Halioglobus japonicus: one gene and its partner. The protein of the gene in region 1 interacts with the protein of each later gene in a pairwise test. Links are inferred from orthologs where the notes say so. Each region holds a gene or a part of one and is shown in the gene's direction. Other genes may lie near its edges.

Region 1 (6,221 bases):
AGGTCTGTCCATTCTCGCCGAGATCAAGTCGACCTTTGGAGTGCCCGTGATTACCGATGTGCATACCCCGGAACAGGCTGCGCCCGCTGCCGAGGTTGCAGATATTATTCAGTTGCCGGCTTTCCTGGCACGGCAGACCGACCTGGTTGCAGCGATGGCAGCCACCGGCTCTGTCATCAACGTGAAGAAGCCCCAGTTTTTAAGTCCCTCGCAAATGGCCAACATCGTTGAGAAGTTTGGCGAATGCGGCAACAACCGCATTCTGCTGTGCGAGCGCGGCAGCAATTTTGGCTACGATAATCTTGTGGTCGACATGCTTGGTTTTGGTGTTATGAAGCAGGCCTGCGGCAATGCGCCGCTGATCTTCGACGTGACCCACGCCCTGCAGTGTCGCGATCCCGGTGGGGCTGCCTCCGGCGGACGCCGTGCCCAGGTGGCAGAGCTTGCCCGTGCTGGCATGGCCACTGGCCTGGCGGGGCTGTTCCTCGAAGCCCATCCCGATCCCGATGAAGCCCTTTGTGATGGTCCCAGCGCGCTGCCGCTGGACCAGCTCGCCCCTTTCCTGTCGCAGGTGAAAGCAGTGGACGATCTCGTCAAATCACTGCCGCCCCTGCAGATCGATTAGAAAATACGGAGTAATACCCTATGAGTAACATCGCTAGTGTTCAGGCGTTTGAAGTGATGGATTCCCGCGGGAATCCCACGGTTATGGCTGAAGTGACGCTCGAATCCGGCCACGTGGGCGCCGCCTGCGCGCCCTCCGGTGCTTCCACCGGTTCTCGCGAGGCGCTGGAGCTGCGCGACGGCGACAGCAGCCGCTACCTGGGCAAAGGTGTCACCAAGGCGGTCGATTTTGTAAACGGCCCTATCAACGCCATGCTCAAGGGCACCGACGCCGCTGCGCAGCGCGACCTCGACCAGGCGATGATCGATGCCGACGGCACTGAGAACAAGGAAACCTACGGCGCCAACGCGATTCTGGCGGTGTCTCTTGCCGCGGCCAAGGCAGCTGCAGCCGGTAAAAACATTCCGCTGTACCAGCACATTGCCGACATTAACGGCACCAGCGATTTCACCATGCCGGTACCGATGATGAATATCCTCAACGGCGGTGAGCACGCCGATAACAATGTCGATATTCAGGAATTCATGGTGCAGCCCGTTGCGGCTCCGACGTTCGCCGAAGGCCTGCGCGCCGGCGCAGAAATTTTCCATCACCTGAAGAAAGTGCTCTCCGCGCGCGGTCTGAACACCGCTGTGGGTGATGAAGGTGGCTTTGCGCCCAACCTGCCCTCTAATGAAGCGGCTCTGGAAGCGATTGCCGAAGCTACAGCTAATGCCGGCTACAAGCTGGGCACTGACATTACTCTGGCGCTGGACTGTGCGGCGTCTGAGTTCTACAAGAACGGTGTTTATGACCTGGCCGGCGAAGGCAAGCAGTACGACAGTGCCGGTTTTGCCGACTACCTGGCAGACCTGGCTGGTGCGCATCCCATCATCTCTATCGAAGATGGCCTGGATGAATCTGATTGGGATGGCTGGAAGCTGCTCACCGAAAAAATTGGCGACAAGGTGCAGCTGGTGGGTGACGACCTGTTCGTTACCAATACCAAGATCCTGCAGGAAGGTATCGACAAAAACATCGCTAACTCCATCCTGATCAAGTTCAACCAGATCGGCTCGCTGTCCGAGACGCTCGACGCCATCGCCATGGCCAAGGCTGCGGGTTACACCGCGGTTATCTCGCACCGCAGCGGTGAAACGGAAGACACCACTATTGCCGACCTGGCAGTAGCGACGGCCGCTGGCCAGATCAAAACCGGCTCGCTGTGTCGCTCTGATCGCGTGGCCAAGTACAACCGTCTGCTGCGCATCGAAGCGGAGCTGGGTAGCCGCGCTCCCTACCGCGGCATGGCGGAATTCCAGCGCTAAGCTGAGTCGGGACCGGGCCCTTGCGCTGGTTGTTCGGCATTCTACTGGTTCTGCTGGTGGTGCTTCAGTACCGCCTGTGGATTGCCGAGGGGAGTCTCGCCGAGCAGCAGCGCCTGAAGCGCCAGGTCGATCGCTTTACCGAAGAAAACGCGGTGTTGCGCGAGCGCAACGCCGTGCTTGAGCGCGAAGTATTGGAGCTGCAAACCGGGAATGCCGGTGTGGAGCAACGAGCCAGGGAACAACTCAACCTGGTGCGCGACGGCGAAACCTTTTACCAGATGGATGACGAGGCGGAATAGGGCGTGCCTGAACCTGCCTGTCACGCTGTGCTTCCCGCCGCCGGTATCGGCGCGCGCATGGGCAGCGATACGCCCAAGCAATACCTGCAAGTGGCAGGGAGTACCCTGCTGGAACACAGCGTTCGCGCGCTGCTCGCAGCCCCCTCTGTCAGCTCCCTGACAATAGCGCTTCATCCTGACGATACCCGTGCACAGTCCCTGGCGCTGCTCGATGATGCGCGTATTCACACTGTCGTGGGTGGCGACGAGCGCGCCGATTCCGTGCTGGCGGCACTGCAGGATTTGTCGGCGCGGGCAGCGCCCGATGACTGGGTGTTGGTACACGATGCCGCGCGGCCTGGCCTGGCCCCTGCCGATGTTGAGCGGCTTATCGCCGCTGTCACCAGTACCGGCAACGGCGGGATTCTGGCGGAACCGGTGGTGGATACCGTCAAGCGCAGCGATGCCGCGGGCCACGTGCTCACCACGCTGGATCGCACCCAGTTGTGGCGCGCGCAGACACCGCAGATGTTTTCCCTTGGCGCATTGTTGCAGGCAATGGAAAATGCGCGAGAGGCGGGCCTGACGGTCACCGATGAAGCGTCTGCAATGGAGTATGCAGGGCATAGAGTGGCGCTGATCCAGGGCGCCGCCGCCAACTTGAAGGTGACGGTGCCCGCCGACCTGGCGTTGGTCGCCTGGTATCTTGAGCGTCGCACTGACGAGGAAATACTATGAGAATCGGGCACGGTTACGATGTGCACAAGTTTGGTCCCGGGGACAGCATTGTGCTCGGCGGGGTGTCGATCCCGCACGCCCGGGGTCTGGTGGCGCACTCTGATGGCGATGTGTTGCTGCACGCGGTGTGCGATGCGCTGCTGGGAGCCATTGCCGCCGGCGATATCGGAGGCCACTTTCCCGATACGGACCCCACTCACGCCGGCGCGGATTCCCGTGAATTGCTGCGCCAGGTGACGACGCTGGTGCATGAGGCCGGTTATGTGGTGGCTAACCTCGACAGCACGATTATTGCCCAGACGCCAAAAATGGCCCCCATATCCCCGGCATGCGCGAGCACATCGCCGCGGATCTGCAGGTATCTGCCGGGCAGGTGAATGTTAAAGCCACAACCACCGAGAAGCTGGGCTTTGCCGGCCGCGAGGAAGGTATTGCCGCGCACGCCGTGGTATTGCTGGAAGCGGCAGCTCAATGATGGTAGCCCGGCCCCGGGCCCATGGCGACGCTGTGGCCCAGGCCTTGTTCAAGGCCCGCCCGGAAGATTTCTTTGTCGATGAAGAGCTCGGTTTCGAGCCGGTCGGTGAAGGCGAGCATGTCTTTCTGCACCTGAAAAAACGTCTGCTGAATACGGCCGATCTGGCGCAACGCATTTCTTCTCTGAGCGGGATTCATCCCCGGGATATCAGCTACAGCGGTATGAAAGATCGCCAGGGCGTAACGCGCCAGTGGTTCAGTGTGCGCATGGCGGGCAAGGCCGAGCCCGACTGGCAGCTGTTGTCCGAGGAAGGCGCCGTGACCGTGCTGGCGGTGACGCGGCATCAGCGCAAACTCAAGCGCGGTGTACACAAGGCCAATCGGTTCCGGATCGTGCTGCGCGACCTGGAGGGCGACCGCGACGCGATTGATCAGCGTCTGCACCGTATTCAAACCGAGGGCACACCCAATTACTTTGGCGAGCAACGCTTTGGCCGCGATGGTGCCACCCTGGATCAGGCTCGCCATTGGCTGGAGCGCGGTGCGCGTAAGGTCTCCCGCAATAAGCGCAGCCTGTTTCTGTCGGCGGCGCGCAGCTATCTGTTCAACCTTGCTCTCGCCCAGCGGGTGAATGCCGGTACCTGGCGCGAGGTATTGCCGGGCGATACCTGCATGTTGCAGGGTACGCGCAGCCTGTTTGTCTGTGAGCAGCCCGATGCCGACATCGCCGAGCGGGCCGCTGCGGGTGATCTGCACCCGGGCCTGCCGCTGTGGGGCCGTGGAGCGCCACAAAGCTATCTGCAACCCGGTGCGTCGCTCGCTGCTGAGCAGCTCCTCTGTGAGCATTTGGAGCGGGCGGGCCTGGAACTGGCCTGGCGGCCGAGCCGGCTTGTTGCGGATGACTTTTGCTGGGACTTTTGTGATGATGACGTATTGCAACTGGAGTTTCGCTTAGGGGTTGGCAGCTATGCGACAGCGCTGCTGGGCGAATTGTTGCAAGGGCAGTGATTCTGCCGGGTAACAACAAACAATAACGGGACATTCGGAGTGGTATCAGGAGTGAGCAGGGTAGACCTCAAGGGGATTGGTATGACATCGCAGCGGACACGCGAGCGGCTCATCCAGCGTCTGGTCGACCAGGGGATTAGTAATCATAAGGTGCTGGACGTCATGGCGACGACGCCCCGGCATTTGTTTCTCGATGAGGCTATGGCTCATCGCGCCTACGAAGACGTCGCGTTGCCCATTGGCTTTCAGCAAACCCTGTCGCAACCTTATATCGTGGCCCGCATGACCGAGCTGCTACTCGAGGGCGGGGCCCCGGAACGCGTGCTGGAGATCGGTACGGGCTCGGGCTACCAGACAGCCATTCTGGCGCAGTTGGTGGGCGAGGTTTACAGCGTTGAGCGCATCAAGCCCCTGCAGCAGAAGGCTCGCCAGCGCATGCGCCAGCTCAAGCTGCGCAATGTGCACATGAATCACGCCGATGGCGGCATGGGCTGGCCCGAGCGCGGCCCCTTTGACGCTATTCTCGCCGCCGCTGCCCCCGAGCGTATTCCCGAAGATTTACTGCGCCAATTGGCGCCGGGCGGGCGTCTGGTGATGCCCGTTGGTGGCGCCACCCAGCACCTGCAGATCGTGGATCGCACCCACGAGGGGTTTGAGACCACCATCGTCGAAGAGGTGCGTTTCGTGCCGCTGCGACCTGGCACAGTGAGGTAGCCTTGACCTCCCTGGGCGTATATCTGCGCGGCATCCTGATGGGTGCCGCAGACATTGTTCCCGGTGTGTCCGGGGGCACCATGGCCTTTATCACCGGCATTTACGACGACCTGCTCGGCGCGATTCGTGCAGTGGATCTCGAGTTTGCGCGCAAGGTGCTAAAGCTGGATATTCGCGGTGCCTGGGAGCACATTAACGGCGGCTTCCTGCTGGCGCTGCTGCTGGGTATTGTCACCGCCGTGGCGACCCTGGCACAGCTGTTGTCCTGGGTGCTGGAGTATCATCCTGTGCCCCTGTGGGCGTTTTTCTTCGGCCTGATCCTCGCCTCGTCGCTGGTATTACTGAAACAGGTGCCCGCGTGGAACACGGGTCGGCTGGTGTGCCTCGCTGCCGGCATTGCCGTGGCGGTGACCATTGCCCTGGCGCCCATGGTGAACCTGGACTTTGGCCTGCCCGGAGTATTTCTCGCCGGCTTCCTGGCGATTTGCGCCATGATACTGCCCGGCATCTCCGGCAGTTTCATTCTCGTGCTTATCGGTATGTACGGGCCCACGTTATTGGCGGTGAAGTCGCTGGATCTTGCTTATCTGGCGGTGCTGGCCACGGGAGCGGTGTTTGGATTGATGGTGTTTTCGCGCCTGCTGCACTGGCTTTTACAACGCTTCCATGAGGCCACCATGGCCTTGCTCACGGGTTTTCTGTTCGGTTCGCTGTTGGTGGTCTGGCCCTGGAAACGGGTATTGGCCTGGGTAGAGAGCAGCAGCGGCGGCCTTAAACCCGCGCAGCAGGTGCCGGTACTCCCCGACAGTTTTCTGGTGCAGACGGGCACCGATCCGCAGACGCTGTTGTGCATGGCGCTAATGGTGTTCGGCTTTTGCCTCGTTTGGTTGGTCGAGCGGCGCTGGGGCCAGGAGGCAGGCGCCAGCCCCTAGGGGGCAGCGCTGCGGGAGCATGAAACTGGGCCAGCGGGGTGCCATGTATTGTCTCCTGTGCGCACTGCTCACAGCCTGTGGCGGCAGCCCGCCCGCGCCGGTTGAAGATCGCAATCGCGCCGGCTCCAGTAGCGGCCAGTACAGC
Region 2 (2,791 bases), 2.9 Mb from region 1 along the record:
ATCTCATGGGGCTGCAGCGACACATCAAGGTGTTGGGCACATTCGCGCGCCTGTATTTGCGCGACGGCAAGACCGCTTACCTAGATGACCTGCCACTGGTGGTCAGCTATGTGCGCGAAATGCTGGCGCGTTATGGCGAGACGCCGGGTCCGATAAGCGAGGCGGCAGCCTGGTTTGAATCGGATGTCATGGCCGCCGTTCGCCAGCAGCCCTGGGGCAGTGCACTGTGAAGGCCATGATCCTGGCCGCCGGCTTCGGCGAGCGCATGCGCCCCTTGACTGAGCACACGCCCAAGCCGCTGTTGCGGGTGGCGAATACGCCGCTGATGGAACATCACCTGCGCCGCCTCGCAGCGCTGGGGGTGGTTGATATCGTGATCAATGTGGCGCACCTGGGCGAGCAGATCGAACACTACTTCGGTGATGGCCGTGCCTTTGGTGTAAACATAACGTACTCGCGTGAGTTGCAGCCGCTGGAGACCGCCGGGGTATTCAGCAGGCCCTGCCGCTGTTGGCAGGCGCGCCGTTTATGGTCATCAATGGCGATGTCTGGACCGATTACCCCTTTGAGCGCCTGCGCGAATACACCCTGGCACCCTGGGAGCAGACGCATCTGGTTATGGTCGATAACCCCGAACATCATCCCCTCGGTGATTTTTGCCTGGATGAGGCGGGGCGGGTCAGCAAGCGAGTGGGCAGTCGCCCCGGTCATACCTATGCCGGCGTGGCCCTCTTTACCCCGGCCTTCTTCGCTGGCCTGGCCCTGGCCGCCTGGCCCTGCGGCCGCTGCTGGATGCGGCGATAGCCGCCGGTGCCCTGGGCGGAGAGTACTACCCCGGTGAATGGGTTGATGTGGGTACCCCCGAGCGTCTGGCGGAACTCGATACGCTGGTCACAGCGAGGGTGCGTTCGGCGCAGGAACAGGTAGAATAGCGCCACTATTTGAAGGAGCCCTCCCATGGCTGATTACCTGATCGCCCCCTCTATTCTCTCCGCCGATTTTGCCCGGCTCGGAGAGGAGGTCGACAATGTCCTCGCCGCCGGTGCCGACGTGGTGCACTTTGATGTGATGGACAATCACTATGTGCCGAATCTCACGATCGGCCCGATGGTTTGCAAGGCCCTGCGCAACCACGGTGTGACGGCGCCCATCGATGTGCATTTGATGGTGCAGCCGGTCGATCGCCTCATTGGCGATTTCGCCGAGGCGGGCGCAACCTACATCACCTTTCACCCGGACGCCTCCACCCACGTGGATCGCTCCCTGCAGATGATTCGCGACGCAGGCTGTAAATCGGGCCTGGTATTCAACCCCGCCATGGGCCTGGATGCGCTTAAGTACGTGATGGACAAGGTCGACATGATTCTCCTTATGTCGGTCAACCCCGGCTTTGGTGGTCAGTCGTTCATCCCGGGTACCCTCGACAAGTTGCGCGAGGCGCGGGCGCTGATTGACGCCTCTGGCCACGACATTCGCCTCGAGATTGACGGCGGTGTGTCGGCCAAGAATATTCGCGAGATCGCCGCTGCAGGCGCGGACACCTTTGTGGCGGGTTCCGCCATCTTTAACCAGCCCGATTACGCTGCAGTGATTGCTGAAATGCGGGCCGAGTTGGCTAAAGTCTAAGTACGGTGAAGCCGCACCGGCAGGGGGCGGCCGCTGCTAATCTCCCCGGTTGCGATCACTAAGCGGCCATGTACAATAGCTGCTCCACTTATCCGGAGATCGCTGTGCAAACAGCAATGCGTACAGGCATCGACCTGCTGTCGATGCGAGAGGTCACCTGCTGGCGATGGTAGCCAGGGCATTCGTTCGACCTTATTTCTACGCAAACTGACTTCTCCGAGGACTTCCCATGAATCCGCAGGACTTTGCCGCGCTGGCGGCACAAGACTACAACCGTATCCCGGTCAGCATTGAAGTGCTGGCCGATCTGGAAACACCCATCAGCGCCTACCGCAAACTGGCGGAAGGGCCTTATTCCTTCTTCTTTGAATCTGTTCAGGGCGGCGAAAAGTGGGGCCGGTACTCCATTATTGGGCTGCCCTGCCGCACGGTACTGAAGGTGTTCGGTTACCGCGCCGAGACCTGGGTCGACGGTGAACTCACCGAGAGTGAGGAAGTGGCTGATCCGCTGGCCTATGCCGAAGCTTTCCAGGGCCGCTATCGCACCGCGCCCCGGGAAGATCTTCCCGTGTTCCACGGCGGACTGGTCGGCTACTTTGGCTATGATACCGTGCGCTACGTTGAGCCGCGCCTGCGCGCCGGTACGCCGGAAGACGATCTGGGTAACCCGGATATTCTGCTTATGGTGGCAGACGAGGTACTGGTGTTTGACAATCTCGCCGGCACGATCCGCCTGATCGTCAATGTCGATCCCGCTGAACCGGATGCATTGCAGGCCGCAGAAGCGCGCTTGCAGGCATTGGTGCTACGTTTGCCCGAACCCATGCCGGCACTGCCCCCGGTAGTGCTGGATGCCGCCGATAGCGCCAACCTGGAACAGCAGGCCGATTCCCACTTCACCGAAGAGGCTTACTTTGAGGCCGTCGACAAGGTGAAGGAATATGTGCTCGCCGGCGATGTTATGCAGGTAGTGCCCTCGCAGCGTATGAGCGTGCCCTTTGATGCCCCGCCGTTGAACCTGTATCGCGCCCTGCGCAACCTCAATCCCTCGCCGTACATGTACTACCTCGATCTCGAGGATTTCCATATAGTCGGTTCCTCGCCGGAAATCCTCGCCCGCGTAGAGAAAGGCCTGGTCACCGTGCGCCCGATAGCCGGCACCCGC

The links. The genes of interacting proteins can lie anywhere in the genome.
Region 2: the proteins of eno (region 1) and rpe interact in binary tests that used the Escherichia coli proteins (3 or more experiments, as listed by UniProt). The link is inferred for Halioglobus japonicus from one-to-one orthologs.

The regions. Positions count from the first base shown.
Region 1 is NZ_CP019450.1:3,148,619-3,154,839, reverse strand. Bases 1-2,788 are described here. They hold eno (phosphopyruvate hydratase), read left to right. Parts: upstream 1-645; coding sequence 646-1,932; downstream 1,933-2,788. Other genes in these bases: ispD (2-C-methyl-D-erythritol 4-phosphate cytidylyltransferase), read left to right, coding at 2,235-2,788; BST95_RS14855 (septum formation initiator family protein), read left to right, coding at 1,953-2,231; kdsA (3-deoxy-8-phosphooctulonate synthase), read left to right, coding at 1-625. Outside these bases: more of ispD, read left to right, coding at 2,789-2,948; tRNA pseudouridine(13) synthase TruD, read left to right, coding at 3,420-4,430; BST95_RS14835 (protein-L-isoaspartate(D-aspartate) O-methyltransferase), read left to right, coding at 4,512-5,144; BST95_RS14830 (DUF368 domain-containing protein), read left to right, coding at 5,147-6,076; BST95_RS14825 (peptidoglycan DD-metalloendopeptidase family protein), read left to right, coding at 6,096-6,221. UniProt on the Escherichia coli protein: Catalyzes the reversible conversion of 2-phosphoglycerate (2-PG) into phosphoenolpyruvate (PEP). It is essential for the degradation of carbohydrates via glycolysis.
Region 2 is NZ_CP019450.1:228,430-231,220, reverse strand. It holds rpe (ribulose-phosphate 3-epimerase), read left to right. Parts: upstream 1-957; coding sequence 958-1,626; downstream 1,627-2,791. Other genes in the region: trpE (anthranilate synthase component I), read left to right, coding at 1,856-2,791; BST95_RS21215 (nucleotidyltransferase family protein), read left to right, coding at 529-804; BST95_RS01150 (aminoglycoside phosphotransferase family protein), read left to right, coding at 1-230. UniProt on the Escherichia coli protein: Catalyzes the reversible epimerization of D-ribulose 5-phosphate to D-xylulose 5-phosphate.